Regions from separate parts of the Micromonospora sp. NPDC023814 genome, predicted to be linked through region 3. Evidence: riboswitches for the same ligand, from Rfam matches in the RefSeq annotation. Region 3 holds a riboswitch; each other region holds the start of a gene.
What was found. A riboswitch is a leader RNA that binds a small molecule or an ion and turns the genes downstream of it on or off. The one in region 3 is predicted to bind cyclic di-AMP.
Positions count from the first base shown of each region.

Region 1: linked by a shared signal. The riboswitch ahead of AB0G14_RS15810 (hypothetical protein) and the one ahead of AB0G14_RS03650 (NlpC/P60 family protein) in region 3 are both predicted to bind cyclic di-AMP.
Region 2: linked by a shared signal. The riboswitch ahead of AB0G14_RS07715 (C39 family peptidase) and the one ahead of AB0G14_RS03650 (NlpC/P60 family protein) in region 3 are both predicted to bind cyclic di-AMP.

Region 1 is NZ_JBFAAF010000025.1:60,767-63,966, forward strand. Features, by position in the region: gene AB0G14_RS15810 (hypothetical protein) at 263-1,282, opposite strand; cyclic di-AMP (ydaO/yuaA leader) riboswitch at 1,286-1,417, opposite strand; gene AB0G14_RS15815 (YibE/F family protein) at 1,584-2,936, opposite strand.
Region 2 is NZ_JBFAAF010000010.1:60,311-63,510, reverse strand. Features, by position in the region: gene AB0G14_RS07725 (hypothetical protein) at 1-379, shown strand, start outside; gene AB0G14_RS07720 (hypothetical protein) at 599-1,357, shown strand; cyclic di-AMP (ydaO/yuaA leader) riboswitch at 1,645-1,787, shown strand; gene AB0G14_RS07715 (C39 family peptidase) at 2,008-2,844, shown strand; gene AB0G14_RS07710 (alpha/beta hydrolase) at 2,953-3,200, shown strand, end outside.
Region 3 is NZ_JBFAAF010000005.1:522-3,721, forward strand. Features, by position in the region: gene AB0G14_RS03645 (peptidoglycan recognition family protein) at 1-1,653, opposite strand, end outside; cyclic di-AMP (ydaO/yuaA leader) riboswitch at 1,892-2,028, shown strand; gene AB0G14_RS03650 (NlpC/P60 family protein) at 2,041-3,081, shown strand; gene dcd (dCTP deaminase) at 3,152-3,200, opposite strand, start outside.

The DNA.
Region 1 (3,200 bases), on a different contig from region 3:
CGCTCGGCCCGGCTCGGGACGCCGACGCCCGTCGACGGGAGCCGACGGACGCCGAGTGGGCCTCAACCGCCCACGGGTCCCAGAAGCGCCGAGAGCGCCGAAGCGCCGACAGGGCCCACAGCCCGTCCGGACCGGGCCGCGCGACGCCGGAGCGGGTCGCAGAGACGCCGACAGCGTCCGAGAGGGCTACAGCTGCCGACAGGGTCTAGAGACGCCGACAGGGCCGCCCCGCAGACGCGGGGCGGCCCTGTCGTTGGCTGCGTCAGAGCAGGGACACGTGCACGTGGTCCGTATGGTTCGACGGGCCGCTGTAGGACTTCCAGCCGGTCGCCGGGAACCAGATCTGCCGGTTCCAGATCACGTAGTAGATGCCGAGCCGGTCGGCGTTGCGGACCAGGAACGCGGTCAGGTTGTTGCCGTACATGTAGGTGTCGTCGTTGTGCCAGGGGGAGAAGCCGCTCCTCTGCAGCGACCAGTCGCAGGCCCGGCCCTTCGGATGCTCGTACGGCCCGCCGGAGCGGTAACAGCCGACGAAGCGGTTGAAGCCGGCCCGCTTGACCTCCTTGTACATGTGCAGGGTGCGCGCGGTGATGCAGCCGGAGGTGGTGGGGTCGTTCTCGGTGCAGGACAGGGGCTTCCAGTCGCCGTCGGCAGTACGACCCGGTGCCATCCGGGCCACCGGCGAGGTGGCGACCACCTTGCCGCCGGTCAGCCCCCTGCCGCCGACCAGGGCGAGCGCCTTCTCCGCCTCGCGCTTGCCGCGGGCCATCTCGTTGGTCAGCTTCTGCTGCTCGCGGACCTCGGCGTCGAGCGCCAGCTTGGCCTGCTCGGCGCGGTTCTTGACCGCGTTCACCTCGGCGAGCTTCTTGGCGTTGACCAGGTTCAGCTCGTCGAGGGCGGCGGCGCGCTTGACGAACGAGTCGGGGCTGGCGGTGTCCAACAGCATCGACACCGCGCCGATCCGCCCGGTCCGGTAGGACTGGGCGGCGATCTGGCTCACCTGCGGGGCCAGCGCTGCCAGGTCGGCCTGCGCCCGGTCGACCTCCAGGGCCAGTTCCAGTTGGCGCTTCTTCGACTTCGCGAGCTTCGCCTTGGCCTGGACGTAGCTGCGGTTCCGCGTCTCGATCAGGTCGTTCAGCAGCTTGGGCTCGTCGTCCCCGTGGCCGGAGGGTTGGGCCGGGGGGGTGGGTGCGGCCGCCGCCGGGAGGGGCCCGGCGAAGACGGCCAGGGCGGCGATCACGGCCACCACAGGTGTCAACCAGCGGCGTAGGGGTGCCGTCACAGTTTTCCCTTCCGTCGACCGCCGACCGGGTTAGCTGACGGGTTCGGGGCGGAAGTGGCCCCTACCGCTGTCGCGGATTCACCCCACGTACCTGGGTCCCCGGCTCGCCTGGCGGCGATTGGGCGGCGGCACCGCAGGCGCCGCTGCGCGCCTTCGGCGGTGACCGGCAGCGAGGTTACCCGAGAGCCCTCCCGGGGATCTACGTCCCTAAGCCGACTAAATGCGTTATTTCGTAACGGCGGAGGGTGACCAGTGACGCGTTTATCAGGCGGGACGTCCTGATCGGTCACGCTGAGGAGTTTCACCATGCGGTGTCCGTGCTCCCGTTTCGGTCGGGCCACCCGGCGGGGGCGGCGGAGGGGGTGTTTCCGGCGCGCGGCCCGCTGAGGGCCTCCAGCGCCTCGGACCGGTCGGCTGCCGGCCGGGGGGCCGGCGGGGTCGGGGGTGCGCCGCGGTCGGCTGACTCGTCGCCGCGCCGGCCGGCCGTGGTCACCACGGCCGCGAGCCCGGTGGTCAGCGGCACGGCGGCGATCAGGCCCAGGGTGGCGACCGCGCTGCGGACGATCTCCTGGGCCAGGAACTCGCTGGTCAGGATCTGGCTCACCGCCCGGGAGTCGGCGGTCAGCAGGAGCAGCACCGGCAGCGAGGCCCCGGCGTACGCCAGCACGATGGTGTTCACCGTCGAGGCGATGTGCGCGCGGCCGACCCGGGTGGCCGCCCGGTACAGCTGCATCCGGGACAGCCCCGGGTTGGCGTGCGCCAGCTCGGTGACCGTCGCGGCCTGCGTCACGGTGACGTCGTCGAGCACGCCGAGCGAGCCGATGATGATCCCGGCGAGCAGCAGGCCGTGCAGGTCGACGTCGGCCTGGAACATCGACAGCGTGGTGGCGTCCTCGGTGCCGAACCCGGTCAGGTGGGTCGCCGCGGTGGCGATCGTGCCGAGCACGCCGGTCAGCACCAGGCTGCCCAGCGTGCCGAGGACGGCGACCGAGGTCTGCGCGGTCACCCCGTGCGTCAGGTAGAGCACCACGAACATGATCAGTGCCGCGCCGACGACCGCGACCAGCAGCGGTGGGCTGCCGGCGCTGATGCCGGGCAGCACGAAGGTCAGCAGGATGGCGAAGCTCGCCGCCAGGCCGGCCAGCGCCGCGAGCCCCCGCCACCGCCCGAACGCGACGATCGCGGCGGCGAACAGCACCACCAGCCAGAGCAGCGGCTTGCCGCGCTGGTGCTCGGCGATGTTGTAGGCGCTCGCCGAGGGGTCGGCGGGATCGGTGAGCTGGACCAGGATGATCTCGTCGCCGACCGCGACCGTCGGCGCCCCCGGCCCTGCCGGTACGGGCGTCTCCACCTGCTGGCCGGCGTCGGGGCCGTCGTCGACGCGTACGGTCACCGTGCCGCAGGGGCCCTCCGCGGCGCCCGGGGCGCCCTCCGGCGCCTCCGGGGTGGGCGGGCACGGCTCCGTCACCACCCGGGTCACCGTGCCGTGGTGGCGGGGCGGATCGGTGCCGGGCGCGGCGTCCGGGGCGTCCCACGGCCAGAGCAGCAGGGCCGCGATCAGGGTGGCGACGAACAGGGGCACCACCGTCGCGACGAGGATCCGTCGCACCCTCGGCGGGGCGGACGGTGCGGGACGGGTGTGGTCGGCGCCCATCGAGTGTCTCCCAACGAATCCAGGGCGGGGTACGTGCCGGCAGGCCGGTCGGTTCGGCGTGCCCGGGTGACCGCCGCAACGGATCGCCCTGGGGTGGCGGGCCGGTCGCGCACCGCGACGGCCCGGCCCGGCCCGTCGCGGTCGTTCGGTACCGCCGCCCGGTCGGGGCGACGGTGCGGGCGGCGCGGAGTGCGGAGGGCCACCGGCCGAATGGTAGCCATCCCGACATCCGGTCGCAGGTTGTGAGGGCTGGTGTCGGCTGCG
Region 2 (3,200 bases), on a different contig from region 3:
GCTGCTGACCGGCCTCGCCGTCGCGGTCGCGTTCGCCGTCGGCGCCGGGGCCCTCCCCGCTGCCCCGGCCCAGGCCGGAGTGCCCTCGACCGACACCTGGGTGCCCCCGGCTGACGCCTGGGCGCCCCCGGCCCCGGCACTCCCCGTCACGATGGCACCCGCCGACCCGCCCGTGGCCGTCGCCGACCACCGCGTCGTCGCCGACGGTGCCGACCCCGACCGGGCCGCCGCCGTCGACCGGGCCGCCACCGGCCCCGGCCACCCCGCCGCTTTGGCCGACCCGGGCGCAGCCGCCGGGGCCGTCACCGTCGGCCCGGCCCCCGCGCCGGTCGGGCGCACCCCGGTGACGGCCGGCCCCCGGGGCCCGCCGCACGTTTGATCCGCACCACCCCGCGGGGCCCGCGCGCCCCGCGACCGCGCCCGCCGCACGGCGTAGGAAGGGCCCCTTTCGCCACCGCAGGCGTTGACAAGGGTGCCCGTCCTCCGCTCTCCACCACCCGCGCCACATCCCGGCGGCGGGACGTGGCACCGCCGAGCCCCGCCACCCGGGCGCCGCGTGCGCCCCGCTGCCGCACTCGCTCCCCGTGAGGTGCCGACCATGGAGACCGTCGTCTACCAGTTCCTGATCGAGGTGCCGCGGGCCGCCGCCATCTGGTCCGCCCTGCTCCTGCTGGCCCTGACCGTGCTCGCCGTGCTGGTCGCCCACCCCGAGCGGGTCCGTCCCGCCGACGAGCCGGTCGCCCCGCCCGCGGTCGACCCCGTGGCGGAGGCGGCCGACCTGCGCCGCTACGCCGAGGAGGTGGCCGTCGCGGCGGGCCGGGCCGCCCACGCCGCCCGACGGTGGCGGGCCGACTGGCTCGCCGCCCAGGAGGAGGCCGACCGGGCCTGGCGGGCGTACGACGAGGCGGAGACCGCCGCCCGCCGCTTCACCGGCGCCGCCGCCCTGCCCGCCCCGCGCACCCCGCGCACGCCCGCCGAGTACGCCGCCCGCGAGCGCTGGCTGCACCACGCGGCGGTGGCGGCCCACTGGCGCGGCGACCTCTCCACCCGCCAACTCCGCGAGGTGTTCGGCCGCCGGGCCGGCTGGGATCCCCGCCGGCACCCGGTCGAGCAGGAGATCGCGCTGGCCCGGGCGGTACGCGACGCGAAGCGGGCCGACCACCGGGCCGCCGCCGAGCGGGAACGGTCGGCGTGGCGGGACGCCGACCTGGCCGCCGAGGCGGCGCGGGCCCTGGCCGGGGAGGCGTACGCCGCAGCGGTCCGGCTCCGGCCGGGCCGGCTCCCGGCGGCCCGGCCCGTGTCCGCCGGGCGCCGGCCCGCGCTCGCCGCGCGCTGGCGGCCCGCGCGGGTGGGCTGAACCGCCGGGCAATTTCGTGACGCCGGTCATAGCGGTGCCGAACCGGTCATCCGGCGCGGCCCGGCCGATTCCCGCCGGCGATTCCGCGCCGATGTCCGCCGCTCGTCCGGTTGTCGACGCAAGGTGCGTCGGGAAACGGTCGTCCCATTGAGTCGCGTCAGTGTCGAACTGACCGCAAAAAAAGTCTCTCGATCAAGGTTTAAGCAGGTGGGAGCGGGTTGGCAGGGCGCGGGCCGACCAGTAGTGTCGGCCCGTCCGGTGCGGTACCCGATCGCAAGAGGCGACGCCGCGCCGACCCGCCTAATCGTGAACAGGCGAGCCGGGGACCCAGTGCAACATCGGGGTGAATCCGCGGGCCACGGCCCCGCGGTAGGGCGTTCTTCCCGCCCGAATCCGTCAGCTAACCCGGTCGGCGGCGTCGGAAGGAGTTCCATCCTCGTGCAGCACCCACCCGCCCCCCGGTCGTTCCGGCGCCTCCACGGCGCCGCGGTGCCCGCGCTCGCCCGGCCGCACGCCGCGAGCTGACTCACCGGTCACCGCCCGTCGCCCGGCATTCCGGGCGCATCCCCTGAGTGGTCCACCACCGCCGGACGCCGTCCGCGCGGTCGGTCCCCCCTGCGCGGACCGGCGGCCGCTCACCCCCCGAGCCCGTGGAGGAAACCGTGAAGCACCACCTCAAGCGACAGCTCCGTCGCCTCACGTCCGAGCGTCCGTACCAGGTGGCCGCCGCGTCGGCCGCGGCGCTCGTGCTCGCGTCGGGCACCGGCGCGCTGCTGGCCGGCACCGACGAGGCACCCGCCGCCGCACAGGCCCCGGTGGCCGTGAGCGAGCTGCGGGACGGCAGCGTCGCCTCGCGTGGCGACGCCCGCATCGCGACCGCCCCGTCGGCCGGCGCCCCGGCCGCGTCCAGCGCCGCTCCGTCGGCCAGCGCCACCAGCGCCGCCCCGAACCCGGACCTGACCCGCAAGCCGGAGCCGCCGAAGTCCAAGTCCCTGGACTACGACTACCAGGCCCAGACCACCTTCTACAACTGCGGTCCGGCCGCCGTCCGGCACGCCCTCAGCGCCGCCGGCATCGCGCGCAGCCAGGACGCCCTCGGCGCCCAGCTGGGCACCGACGAGATGGGCACCGACTCGGCCGAGGACACCACCCGGGTGCTGAACGCGACGGTGAAGGGTGACCCGTACCGGACCCGGATGATCCCGGGCGGTGCCGCGACCCCGGCGCAGATGGACCAGCTCCAGGCCGACGTGGTCGCCGCCATCACGGACGGGCGGGGCGTCGTGGTCAACGTCGCCGGCAGCGCCACGGACACCGACGGCGGCTGGCACTCCTTCCCCGGCGGCCACTACATCGCCGTCGTGGGCTACCAGGACGAGGGCCGGCTGGTGAAGATCGCCGACTCGGCGAACCCGGCGACCGCGTCGTACTGGATGTCCACCATCGCCCTGGCGAACTGGGCCGCCACCCGCGGCTACTCCGCCTGACAAAGACACCCGTCGGGCGTCGGCTCCCCACCCCGGGAGCCGGCGCCCGATGTCGTCTCCGGGTCACGGCCCTCGCCGGGGCGTACGGCGGGTGGCACACTGCGGCCTATGGTCGACGAATCGGGTGACCGGGACGGCCGGCGCGTCCTGCTGCTGTTGCACGGCATGGGCGCGACCGGGGACGTGTGGCTGCCCTGGGCGCCGCTGCTGGAGCGCCGGTGGACGGGGCGGTGGCTGGCGCCGGACCTCGCCGGCCACGGCTGGTCGCCGCCGCTGTCGGCGTACTCGTTCGCCGGGCTGGCCGACCGGATCGCCGCGGGGCTCGCGGCGGGGGACCGGCTCGTCGTGCTGGGGCA
Region 3 (3,200 bases):
GAACCACGCCTTCTGGCCGAGGTACCAGATCGCGGTCCAGTCCCCCTGCACCTCGGCCAGCGCGTACGTCTGCCCGGCGGAGGCCCGGGCGCCGTGGTCGGAGATGTACATCGTGTTCGGGGTGCCGTCGGGCCGCAGCGCGATGTCGTTGACCAGCGGCGCGTCGTGGCTCGGCGCGCTGTGCAGGATCACCGCGGACGAGCCGCGCAGCGGGCAGGGAGCCACCGGCGGGGGCGGGTTCGGCACGCCGGGCGGCTGCCGGTTGCAGCCGGTGAACTGCGGCTGGTTGGTGGCGAAGTCCGGGTCGATCGTGACCAGCCCCGTGTGCGGCGTGCCGGTCGACGTGAACGGCGCCTTGAGCAGGTCGAAGTAGTGCGACCAGTCCCAGTACGGGCCCGGGTCCCAGTGCATGCCGCGCACGGTCGAGGCGACGGTGCCGGGGACGTTGTCGTGCCCGATGATGTGCTGCCGGTCCAGCGGGATGTTGTACCGCAGCGCCAGGTGGCGGACCAGCTTGGCGGAGGTGCGGTACATCGCCTCGGTGTACCAGGTGCCGTGCCCCGCGAAGCCCTCGTGCTCCAGGCCGATGGACTTGGCGTTCACGTACCAGTTGCCGGCGTGCCAGCCGACGTTCTTGGTCTTGATGTGCTGGGCGATGTGGCCGTCCACCGAGCGCAGGGTGTAGTGCCAGCCCACCCGCCTCGGGTCCTTGACCAGGTTGACGCTGGGGCCGAAGTAGCCCTCGGTGTCGTGGATGACGATGTACTCGATCTTCTGCTGGGCCGGCCGGTCGGCGAGGTCGTGGTTGCCGTAGTCCCCCACGGTCGGGCCGTACTGCACGTAGGGCGCCGGGATCCACTCGCAGGAGATCGTGTCGGGGCACTCCAGCCCGTCGGGCCGGGCGACCTTGCGCAGGCCCAGCCGGTCGAGCCAGGAGCGTTCCGGCTGCACCGCGCGGGCGGCGAGGGTGACCCGCTGCCCGTCGTCGGTCAGCCGGCTGTCGCCGGCGGCGATGGTGGCGTACACCTCGTTGGCGAAGGCCGCCGCGGCGTCGGTGCTGTCCGCGCCGGAGTAGCGGGCCACCGCGCCGTACCAGGCCGCCGGGTCCGTGTCGGCGCCGACCGGGGCGCCGATCTCCTTCTGGTACGCGGCCAGCAGCGCCGCGCCGCCACGGATGTTGGCCGTGACGTCCGTGCGCAGCGCCTCCTCGCTGGCGCCGGTCAGCCCGGCGGCGGCGTCGAGCGTCCGCAGCGAGGCTTCGGCGGGAGGCTGGGCGGCCGGCGGCTCGTGCGCCTCGGCCAGGGACGGGCGGGAGTCGTCGCCCCGCGGGTCCTCGGTGCCCTCGTCGTGGTGGGTGCCCCCGGGCAGCGCGGCGACGTACTCCGCGTCGGTGAGGTGCATCGGTCCGAAGCCGCCGCTGGTGCTCGGCGTTCCGGCGTTGGTGTCCCAGCGGGACTGCAGGTAGGAGACTCCGAGCAGGACGCTCTCCGGCACGCCGTACTCCGCAGCCGCGGCGGCGTACTGCTGCTGCCGGTCGGTCGTCGGCGCGGCGGCGGCGGTTCCGGCGGCGGTGAGCGGCGTCGCCGCCAGGGCGGCCGCCACGGCGGCGGCCAGCAGGACGCGTCTGCTCCTCGATGTCGCTGACAGGTGCATCAGACCCCCAGGTCGGACGGGCGAATGTGGGGCCACCTTCGCCCCGGTCGGCACCTCTGGTCAATACCTTTCCATCTATCACTTCGTAAGGAAGGAAATCTTCGTCGCCGGGGTTGCGGGCCTCCCCGGGCCGCGTGAATACGGTGTGTCACGGCGCGATGGGTTGCGGATCGATAACGACGGTCTCTACTCTGGTCATTCGTCGGCCGGCGACAGTCCGCCCATCCGGGGCGGTAACGGTCCGACACCGCCGAGTCGCTCCCGAGCGAGCCGGGGACCCAGGTACCCCGGGGTGAATCCGCAGCACCTGCGGTAGGGCGTCCCCTTCCCGCCCGAACCCGTCAGCTAACCCGGTAGGCGGTACGGGAAGAAGGAGTACGGAGCCCGGTGGCACACCATGCCCCGCGGCCACCGTCGACACGGTCGGCACCCGCCGGCCCGACGACGGCTGCGCCGCGCCCACGCTGGTACCGCTGCACCACCGCCCTCGCCGCCCTGGCCGCGTTCGCCGTCGTCCTGACCGGCGGCGCCACGGCGGCCCACGCCGAACCGACGGTCGCCGAGATCGAGCGCCAGATCGACGAGGACTGGAACAAGCTCGAACCGATCATCGAACGGCACAACGCCACCCGCCAGGACCTGGCCGCCAAGCGCAGGCAGGCCGACGCCCTCGCCAGGCAGATCGAGCCCTTGGAACGGCAGGTCGAGCAGGCGATGGAGGAGGTCAGCGCGCTGGCCGTCCGCGCCTACAAGGGCGAGAACGTCTCCGCCGTCAACGCCCTGCTGGGCAGCCGCTCGCCTGACCAGATGGTCGGCCAGCTCGAACTGCTCGACCGGTTCGCCCAGCACCAGCAGCAGGACGTGCGGCAGGTCGCCGAGCTGCGCGACCGGCTGGCCGAGAAGAAGGCCCCGCTCGACGAGATGGTCGTCCAACTCGGCCGGACGGAGGCCCAGCTCGCCGCGAAGAAGAAGCAGATCAACGCCGAGATCGACCGGCTGCAGAAGCTGCGGCTGCGGATCTACGGCAGCGGCGGCGGCGGTTCGCTGCGCCCCGCCCCCTGCCCGGCCAGCTATCCCGGTGGCGGGGCCGGCACCGCCGTCAAGTTCGCCTGCGCCCAGATCGGCAAGCCCTACGTCTGGGGCGCCGAGGGCCCGAACGCGTACGACTGCTCGGGCCTGATGCTCGCTGCCTGGGCGAAGGCCGGGGTCTCGCTGCCGCACAACGCCGCGCAGCAGCGCCGGGTCACCGCGACCATCACCCGCGGCGAGCTGCGCCCGGGAGACCTGGTCTTCTACTACAGCGACCTGCACCACGTCGGCATGTACGTCGGCGGGGGCTGGGTGGTGCACGCCTCCCGAGCCGGGGTGCCGGTCAAGATGAAGAAGGTCGACGACGGCCCGATCCACAGTTACGGCCGCCCCGGCTGAACCGCCTCGTCGCGTACGACGGAAAGGGCCCGCTCCGGCGCGCGGCGCGGAGCGGGCCCTTTCGTGGTCGTCAGCGGGTCGGCCAGGTGCGCCAGTGCTGCCAGGAGCGGCTCGGGGTC